One region of the Streptomyces sp. NPDC001492 genome, then DNA from elsewhere that is predicted to be linked to it. Evidence: riboswitches for the same ligand, from Rfam matches in the RefSeq annotation. Region 1 holds a riboswitch; the other holds the start of a gene.

What was found. Region 1 has a riboswitch for glycine ahead of gcvP (aminomethyl-transferring glycine dehydrogenase). Riboswitches for the same ligand answer to the same signal wherever they lie in the genome.
Region 2: another riboswitch for glycine. It lies ahead of gcvT (glycine cleavage system aminomethyltransferase GcvT); the one in region 1 lies ahead of gcvP (aminomethyl-transferring glycine dehydrogenase).

The regions. Positions count from the first base shown of each region.
Region 1 covers NZ_JBSFHW010000023.1:8,841-13,150, reverse strand. The annotation lists gene gcvP (aminomethyl-transferring glycine dehydrogenase) at 1-1,664, opposite strand, end outside; glycine riboswitch at 1,841-1,936, opposite strand; gene ACWC1K_RS27275 (PRC-barrel domain-containing protein) at 2,050-2,427, shown strand; gene ACWC1K_RS27270 (hypothetical protein) at 2,472-2,738, shown strand; gene ACWC1K_RS27265 (DNA polymerase IV) at 2,828-4,192, opposite strand; gene ACWC1K_RS27260 (MerR family transcriptional regulator) at 4,271-4,310, opposite strand, start outside.
Region 2 covers NZ_JBSFHW010000040.1:94,560-98,869, forward strand. The annotation lists gene ACWC1K_RS37980 (enhanced serine sensitivity protein SseB) at 1-679, opposite strand, end outside; gene ACWC1K_RS37985 (AAA family ATPase) at 762-1,466, opposite strand; glycine riboswitch at 1,639-1,743, shown strand; glycine riboswitch at 1,744-1,844, shown strand; gene gcvT (glycine cleavage system aminomethyltransferase GcvT) at 1,888-3,006, shown strand; gene gcvH (glycine cleavage system protein GcvH) at 3,136-3,513, shown strand; gene glyA (serine hydroxymethyltransferase) at 3,528-4,310, shown strand, end outside.

The sequences.
Region 1 (4,310 bases):
TCCTCGAGCTCACGGATGAGGGTGAGGTAGCCCTGCGCCTGCTCGGCGGGCGCGAAGGGGTGCAGCTGCCCGAACTCGGGCCAGGTGACCGGCTCCATCTCGGTGGTCGCGTTGAGCTTCATGGTGCAGGAGCCCAGCGGGATCATGCCCCGGTCGAGCGCGTAGTCACGGTCGGCGAGCCGGCGCAGGTAGCGCAGCATCGCGGTCTCGGAGCGGTGCTGCTGGAAGACCGGGTGGGTAAGGTAGTCGTCGGTGCGCAGCAGTCCTGCGGGCAGGGAGTCCTCGGTCGTCGCGTCCAGCGCCTCGATGTCGCCCTCGACCCCGAACGCGGACCACACGGCGCCCAGTTGGGCTCGCGCGGTGGTCTCGTCGCAGGCGATCGACACGTGGTCGGCGTCGGCCAGGTGAAGGTTGACGCCGTTCTCCCGTGCGGCGGCCACCACCTCGGCGGCGCGGCCCGGCACTCGCACGGTGAGCGTGTCGAAGTAGGAGCCGTGCACGACCTCGACACCACCGGCCCGAAGCCCCGCGGCGAGGATCGTGGCGTACCGGTGGGTGCGCCGCGCGATCGCCTTGAGCCCCTCGGGGCCGTGGTACACGGCGTACATCCCCGCCATGACGGCGAGCAGCACCTGGGCCGTGCAGATGTTGCTGGTGGCCTTCTCCCGCCGGATGTGCTGCTCACGGGTCTGCAGCGCGAGCCGGTACGCCTTGTGCCCGTCCGCGTCCACGGACACGCCCACGAGCCGCCCGGGCAGGCTGCGTGCGAACTTCTCGTGGACCGCCATGTAACCCGCGTGCGGCCCGCCGAAGCCCATCGGCACACCGAAGCGCTGTGTGGTCCCCACCGCGATGTCCGCGCCGAGCTCCCCGGGCGACTTCAGCAGCGTCAGCGCCAGCAGATCGGCGGCGACGGTGACGAGCGCGCCGAGCTCGTGCGCCTGCTCGATGAGCGGCTTGAGGTCGCGTACGACGCCGGAGGCGCCGGGGTACTGGACGAGCACGCCGTTGATCTCACGCGCGGCGACCTCGGCCGGAATGCCGTCGCTGAGGTCGGCGACCACGACCTCCACGCCGGTCGGCTCGGCGCGGGTCTCGATCACGGCGATGGTCTGCGGCAACACGTCCGCGTCGACCAGGAACAGGCCCTTCTTGTTCCTGCCCATGCGCCGGGACAGCGCCATCGCCTCGGCGGCAGCCGTCCCCTCGTCGAGCAGGGAGGCTCCGGAGGTGGGCAGCCCGGTCAGATCGGCGACCATGGTCTGGAAATTGAGCAGGGCCTCGAGCCGCCCCTGCGAGATCTCGGGCTGGTAGGGCGTGTAGGCCGTGTACCAGGCGGGATTCTCCATCACATTGCGCAGGATGACGGGCGGGGTGAAGGTCCCGTAGTACCCGAGCCCGATCATGGAGTCGAGCACCTGGTTGCGGTCGGCGAGCGAGCGCAGCTCGGCCAGCACCTCGGCCTCGGTACGCGCACCCGGCAGTTCCAGCGCATCCGAGTTCTTGATCACATCCGGCACCGCGGCGGCGGTGAGCTCGTCCAGCGAGCCGTATCCGACGTGTGCGAGCATCTTGGCCCGCGCCTCATGATGGGGCCCTATGTGGCGCTGCTCGAACGGGATTCCCTGTTCGAGCTCGGAGAGCGGAATGCGATGGGCGGTCATTGCGGAGGCCTCCTGGTCAGACACGACCTTCGAGGGGCACCACGGCACGGGTACCCGGACGGCCTCCCCCTCTGTCATCTCAACCTGAGAGCTTCACCGGATCACCCGAGGGCGTCCGGCTTTCACCGTCGGTGAGAGCGGGAGCTGTCGACACCCGCCCTGCTTTCCAGAGTGACCTCGTCCGCGCGGTACGTGAGCCTGAGAGATTCCGGGGAGGATTTGCTCCTTCGGCGCCTCCGATGATGTCTGGAGGACTCTCCCGCACGGTGTCAGCAGCCGCTGTCAGCCTACCAGCGAGCACAACATCCGATCCTTCGAGTGGCCGCCATCACCAATGTGCTCTTTTGTAGTGCTTACGGATGAGTTGCGACCAAGTGGAGGGCCCGTGCAGACCGACATCGATCCGCGCAACCTGATCGGCCGCAAGGCGTTCGACCGCAACGGCACCAAGCTGGGCACCATCGACGAGGTCTACCTCGACGACGCGACCGGTGTGCCGGAGTGGGCCGCCATACGCACCGGCCTTTTCTCCCGGGACGCCTTCGTCCCCCTGGAACCAAGCGAACTGATCGAGGGCACCCTCCACGTCCCCTTCGACCGGTCCCTGATCAAGGACGCCCCCGACTTCGGGGTCGGCCGCCACCTCTCCCCCGAACAGGAGCTCCAGCTCTACCACCACTACGGTCTGGACATCCCCGCTCCTTCCCCCTTCCCGGACCACGACTTCGGCAAGCTGGCGGGCACGGAGGACGCGGACGCCTAGAGCCTGCCCATCGGCCCTGACACGCCCTCACCCCTGCTGCCGCAATGGTGGAAGGATCCCTGGCCACGTCGTCGTCGGTCACCTGCGGGCAGATCGGGCCGGACGGGGCGCCCGAAGGCGGCGGACACCTCGTCCGCGAACTCGGCGAGGCGCCGGGGCTCACCCCGCCCGCATACCGGCGCTCCGCGGCATGCACCGCAGCAGCGGCTGACGCCACGGCCTCCTCCGCCTTGCAGCTGCACGATCCCTCCCCCGCTCTCGACTTCGCTCAGGCGGGCCCCATGCCCCCTCGGGGCGGCGGCAAGGCGTAGTTCCCTGCGGCCGACCTGATCCAGACGACAGGCACCTGCCCACTCCTGCCACCGCGCCGGGCCCCCGCGCGGACCGGCACGCCCCCCGCTCAGGCGCCGACCCCGTGCACGGAGGCCCCGGGTCTCGCCGCCACCAGCGGCAACGGGTCCGCCGGCTCCAGCTCAGGGTCGTCGGTGCGAAACGTCCGGACCCGTCCCGGCCCCGAATCCGGCGTCTCGAAGCGCACGGTCACCCGCCCGAGCCCACTTCCCTGCACCCACCCGTGCCCGAACTCGGCATGCCGCACATCGTGCCCGGCGGGCCAGCGCCGCTCGACAGCCACCTGCTGCTCCTCGACGGGCTCCTCGTCCGTCTCGTCCGCCGCATGTTCCACGCCTTCCCCGGCGGCCTGCGCGAACAGGTCCTCCTGCGTGTAGTCGGCCAGCCCGCTGACCCCGACCCCCAGCAGCCGCACACCCCCCGTGGTGTCCACCGAATCCAGCAGCCGGGCGGCAGCCTCCCGCACCACCCCCGGATCGTCCGTGGGCCCGCGCAGCGTCTCGGAACGGGTCAGCGTCGAGAAGTCGTAGCGCCGCACCTTCAGCACGATGGTCCGCCCCGAAAGACCCGCACCCCGCAGCCGCCGCACACACCGGTCGGCCAGCCGCTGCACCTCCAGCCCCACCCTGACCCGGTCGTGGATGTCCACGTCGTACGTGTCCTCGACCGATACCGACTTGGCCTCCCGCTCGGCCACCACGGGCCGGTCGTCCTGCGCCAGCGCCATGGCGTACAACGCGTGCCCATGGGCCTTGCCCAGCAGCCGGACCAGCTCGTCCTCACCGGCCTCGGCGATCTCAGCGACCGTGGTGATGCCGGCCCGCCGCAGATGGTCCCCCGTGGCCGGCCCCACCCCGGGCAGCATCCGCACCGACATCGGTCCCAGCTTGGCCCGCTCGGTCCCGGGCTCGACCAGCACCAGCCCGTTCGGCTTGGCCTCCTCGGAGGCGATCTTCGCGAGCATCTTGCAGGCAGCAAGGCCCACGGACCCGGTCAGCCCCGTATCCGCCCGTATGTCCGCGCGCAGCTTCTCCCCCACCAGCCGCGCCGACGCCGCGTCCCAGGCCGCGTCCCCGGCCTCCAGATCCACGAAGGCCTCGTCCAGACTCAGCGGCTCCACCAGCGGCGACAGCGAGTGCAGCAGACCCATGACCTGCTCGCTGATCGACCGGTAGAACCCGAAGCGCGGCACCAGATACGCGGCGTTCGGTGCCAGCCGCCGCGCCTGCGCCATCGGCATCGCCGACCGCACCCCGAAGACCCGCGCCTCGTACGAAGCGGTGGCGACCACCCCGCGCGGCCCGAGCCCGCCCACGATCACGGCTTTCCCGCGCAGACTCGGCTTGGATGCCTGCTCCGCCGAGGCGTAGAAGGCATCCATGTCGAGATGCAGGATCGTGGGCGCGTTTCTCACATCTCCGATGCTGCCTTACGCCACTGACAATGCCGTCCCACGAGCGCCCAAGGGCCCTGAGAAGCCGCGTGGACGCGGTCAGACCGCCCGGTTGCGCCGTCGTGCGAGCTCGTCCGCC
Region 2 (4,310 bases), on a different contig from region 1:
TGATGGCGCGGCTCAGGGCCTCCAGGGGGAGGGCTCTGATGTCACCCTCCCGCTGGGAGAGTTCGACGCCCACGAACATCACCGGGTCCGCCGTCTCGACGGCGGCGAGGCAGCGGCGGGCCGTGACGACCACGCCCGTCTCGGCGAACTCGGCGGAGGCCGCGGCGAGGAAGTCGATCGGGTCGTCCTGCCAGTCCGGCTCGAAGAGCTTGACCCGGCCGCCGGAGGCGGGGCCGTCCAGCGGGGTGCGGCCCACGCGGCAGAGTTCGGCGACGGCGGCCGGCGGGAGCGGAATGCCGATCACGCCGTCCGGGTTCACGGCGAGACCGACCTGCGGGGGCAGTCCGCGGGCGAAGTCGACGGCCGGGGCGATCGTGTACGCCATGTGGGAGCCGACGACCTGCCGGAACTGCTCCTCGGAGCTGAAGACCGGCACAAAGGCCTGGCCCTCGATCTCCAGCGTGGGCAGGTCGAGGGGGCCGCTGTTCAGGTCACCGCCGTTCGGCAGCGGCACCCAGAGGAAGCTGCGGCCGAGCACCTCGAGGATCCGGCCGCCGGCCGAGGGTATGCCGAGGGAGGCCGACAGCACCTCCTCCAGCTCGTTGCCGGGCCATCCGCCGTGCGGATGGGGGTGCGCCTGCATGGGAAAGTCCGCGGGGAGATCCGCTGCGAAGTCCATCTGTGTCCGACCGCCTGCTGAGAACCACTGCTGTGGCTGGAAAGGCTAGCGGGTGGGGCGGACAAAGGGGGTGGTCCGTGCGTCAGCCCGCGAAACCGATTCTGCGCAGCACGTCCGCCGCGTCCCGGTCCAGCAGCACCGCCGAGCCGACGCCCTCGGGCAGGTCCCCCCGCTCCACCGCGCGGATCAGCCGGGCCGCTGCCGTGCGGTGGCGCAGGAAGGCGTAGCGCGAGACGCCGCGGCCGCGCTCGCGCTGGCCGTCCAGGGCCGTGCCGGGCGTGACGTCGAGCAGCAGCAGATGAAGGGTGCCGCCGCGGCGGCGGGCCTCGCGCGCCAGCCAGCCGCGCACCCAGGCCTGCGTACCGCAGTCGTGCACCACGACCCCTTCGCCGCTGCGCAGGGCGCGGCGCAGTCCGGCGTAGTGGGCGAGGCGGACGAGGGGGCGGTAGACCCCGTAGGGCAGGAAGCGGGGCGTGCGGGCCTCCCAGCGGTCGCGGGCGTCCTGGGAGTCGATGCGGAGGCCGCGGACCGCGCGCTCCATCAGCGTGGACTTGCCGCTGCCGGGCAGGCCGGTGACCACCACGAGGTCACGGGGGCCGAAGAGCAGGGCGTGCGGGCTGTGCCCCGAGCGGTCGCGCAGGTCGCGGACCACGGGTGCCGTGCGGGTCCCCCCGCGCGAGCGCAGCCGAGCGTGGGGGCCGCGTGCGTCCCCGGCCGGCGCCACGGGCTGCTCGGGCAGCGCGACGGCCGAAGTCGTGGCGTACACCGTGGTCCTGTTCACCGTGATCGTCCTCCCTGCGGGGTCAGGAAAGGTTCTCCCCATCTAATGTAAAGAGAAGGTAATGCACGATCTCTCGCGGTTCCGTTCGGTTCCGGCCACAGCCCAGTTACAAGATGGGGCCCTGCCGCAGACGGACGAGGCGTGCAATGATGTGCGCGCCAACTGCATACCGGCCGCTTGAATCCGCGCGGGAGAGTCCCCGGCAGTACGTCTGTGTCGCTGGGGCGCCGAAGGAGCAAGTCCCTCCCTTGAATCTCTCAGGCCCCGTTACCGCGCGGGCGAGGCACATCTGAAAAGCGGGCCACCGGATCCGGTGGTCCCACCCAAGGTGCAAGCCATGACTTCATGGCGAACCTCTCAGGTTCCGATGACAGATGGGGAGGAACGACCTCGCCCGTCTGCATTCGCCCTGGGAGACGACCGTCCGATGAGCAGCACCGCACCCCGTCACACCGCGCTCGATGCCCTGCATCGCTCGCTCGGTGCGACGATGACCGACTTCGCCGGCTGGGACATGCCCCTGCGCTACGGCTCCGAGCGCGACGAGCACCTCGCCGTACGCACGAAGGCCGGGCTCTTCGACCTCTCCCACATGGGCGAGATCACCGTCACCGGCCCGCAGGCCGCCCAGCTCCTGAACTTCGCCCTGGTCGGCAACATCGCCTCCGTCGGCGTCGGCCGCGCCCGCTACACCATGATCTGCCGGGCCGACGGCGGCATCCTGGACGACCTGATCGTCTACCGGCTCGGCGAGACCGAATACATGGTCGTCGCCAACGCCTCCAACGCCCAGGTGGTGCTGGACGCGCTGGTGGAGCGTTCGGCCGGCTTCGACGCCGAGGTGCGCGACGACCGGGACAACTACGCGCTGATCGCCGTGCAGGGCCCCGAGTCCCCCGGCATCCTGAAGTCGCTCACCGACGCCGACCTCGACGGCCTCAAGTACTACGCCGGCCTGCCCGGCACCGTCGCCGGCGTCCCCGCCCTCATCGCCCGCACCGGCTACACCGGCGAGGACGGCTTCGAGCTCTTCGTCGCCCCCGGTGACGCGGAGAAGCTGTGGCAGGCGCTGACCGAGGCGGGAGCGCCCCTCGGGCTGGTGCCCTGCGGGCTGTCCTGCCGCGACACCCTGCGCCTGGAGGCGGGCATGCCGCTGTACGGGCACGAACTGTCCACCTCGCTCACGCCGTTCGACGCCGGGCTCGGCCGGGTGGTGAAGTTCGAGAAGGAGGGCGACTTCGTGGGGCGCGAGGCGCTCCAGGAAGCGGCCGCCAGGGCTGCGGAGAACCCGCCGCGCGTCCTCGTCGGCCTGGTCGCCGAGGGCCGTCGGGTCCCGCGCGCCGGGTACGCCGTCGTCGCGGGCGGCGAGGTGATCGGTGAGGTCACCTCCGGTGCCCCCTCCCCCACGCTGGGCAAGCCGATCGCGATGGCGTACGTCGACGCGGCGCATGCGGCGCCCGGCACCGAGGGTGTCGGCGTGGACATCCGGGGCAGCCACGAGCCGTACGAGGTCGTGGCGCTGCCGTTCTACAAGCGCCAGAAGTAGACACTGACCGAGACTGGGCGAGGGGGCGCCGTCCCCGGACGTGACCCCGCGCACATTTTCGCTGCTCACACGCGTTTTCAGCAGTCCCCGATTCATCAGCACTCCACCGCGTACAGGAGAATTCAGGCCATGAGCAACCCCCAGCAGCTGCGTTACAGCAAGGAGCACGAGTGGCTGTCGGCCGCCGAGGACGGTGTCTCGACGGTCGGCATCACGGAGTTCGCGGCCAACGCGCTCGGCGATGTCGTCTACGCCCAGCTTCCCGAGGTGGGCTCCGCCGTGACCGCGGGCGAGACCTGCGGCGAGCTGGAGTCGACCAAGTCGGTCAGCGATCTGTACTCCCCCGTCACCGGTGAGGTCACCGAGATCAACGAGGACGTGGTGAACGACCCGTCCCTGGTCAACTCGGCCCCCTTCGAGGGCGGTTGGCTCTTCAAGGTCCGCGTCACGGAGGAGCCGGCCGATCTGCTCTCCGCCGACGAGTACACCGCCCAGAACGCCGGCTGAGGAGCCGTAGACGCATGTCCGTACTGAACACGCCCCTGCACGAGCTCGACCCGGACATCGCCGCCGCGGTCGACGCCGAGCTGCACCGCCAGCAGTCGACGCTCGAGATGATCGCCTCGGAGAACTTCGCGCCGCTGGCGGTGATGGAGGCCCAGGGCTCGGTCCTGACCAACAAGTACGCCGAGGGATATCCGGGCCGGCGCTACTACGGCGGCTGCGAGCACGTGGACGTCGCCGAGCAGATCGCCATCGACCGGGTCAAGGAGCTGTTCGGCGCCGAGTACGCCAACGTGCAGCCGCACTCGGGTGCCTCCGCCAACCAGGCCGCGCTGTTCGCGCTGGCCCAGCCCGGCGACACCATCCTGGGCCTGGACCTGGCACACGGCGGCCACCTCACCCACGGGATGCGGCTGAACTTCTCCGGCAAGCAGTTCAACGTGGTCGCCTACCACGTGGACCCGGCGACGGGGCTGGTCGACATGGCCGAGCTGGAGAAGCTGGCCAAGGAGCACCGCCCGAAGGTGATCATCGCGGGCTGGTCGGCGTATCCGCGGCAGCTGGACTTCGCCGAGTTCCGCCGGATCGCCGACGAGGTCGAGGCGTACCTGTGGGTCGACATGGCGCACTTCGCGGGCCTGGTCGCGGCCGGGCTGCACCCCAACCCGGTGCCGTACGCCGATGTCGTGACCTCCACCACGCACAAGACGCTGGGCGGCCCGCGAGGCGGCATCATCCTCGCGAAGCAGGACTTCGCGAAGAAGCTGAACTCCTCGGTCTTCCCGGGCTTCCAGGGCGGC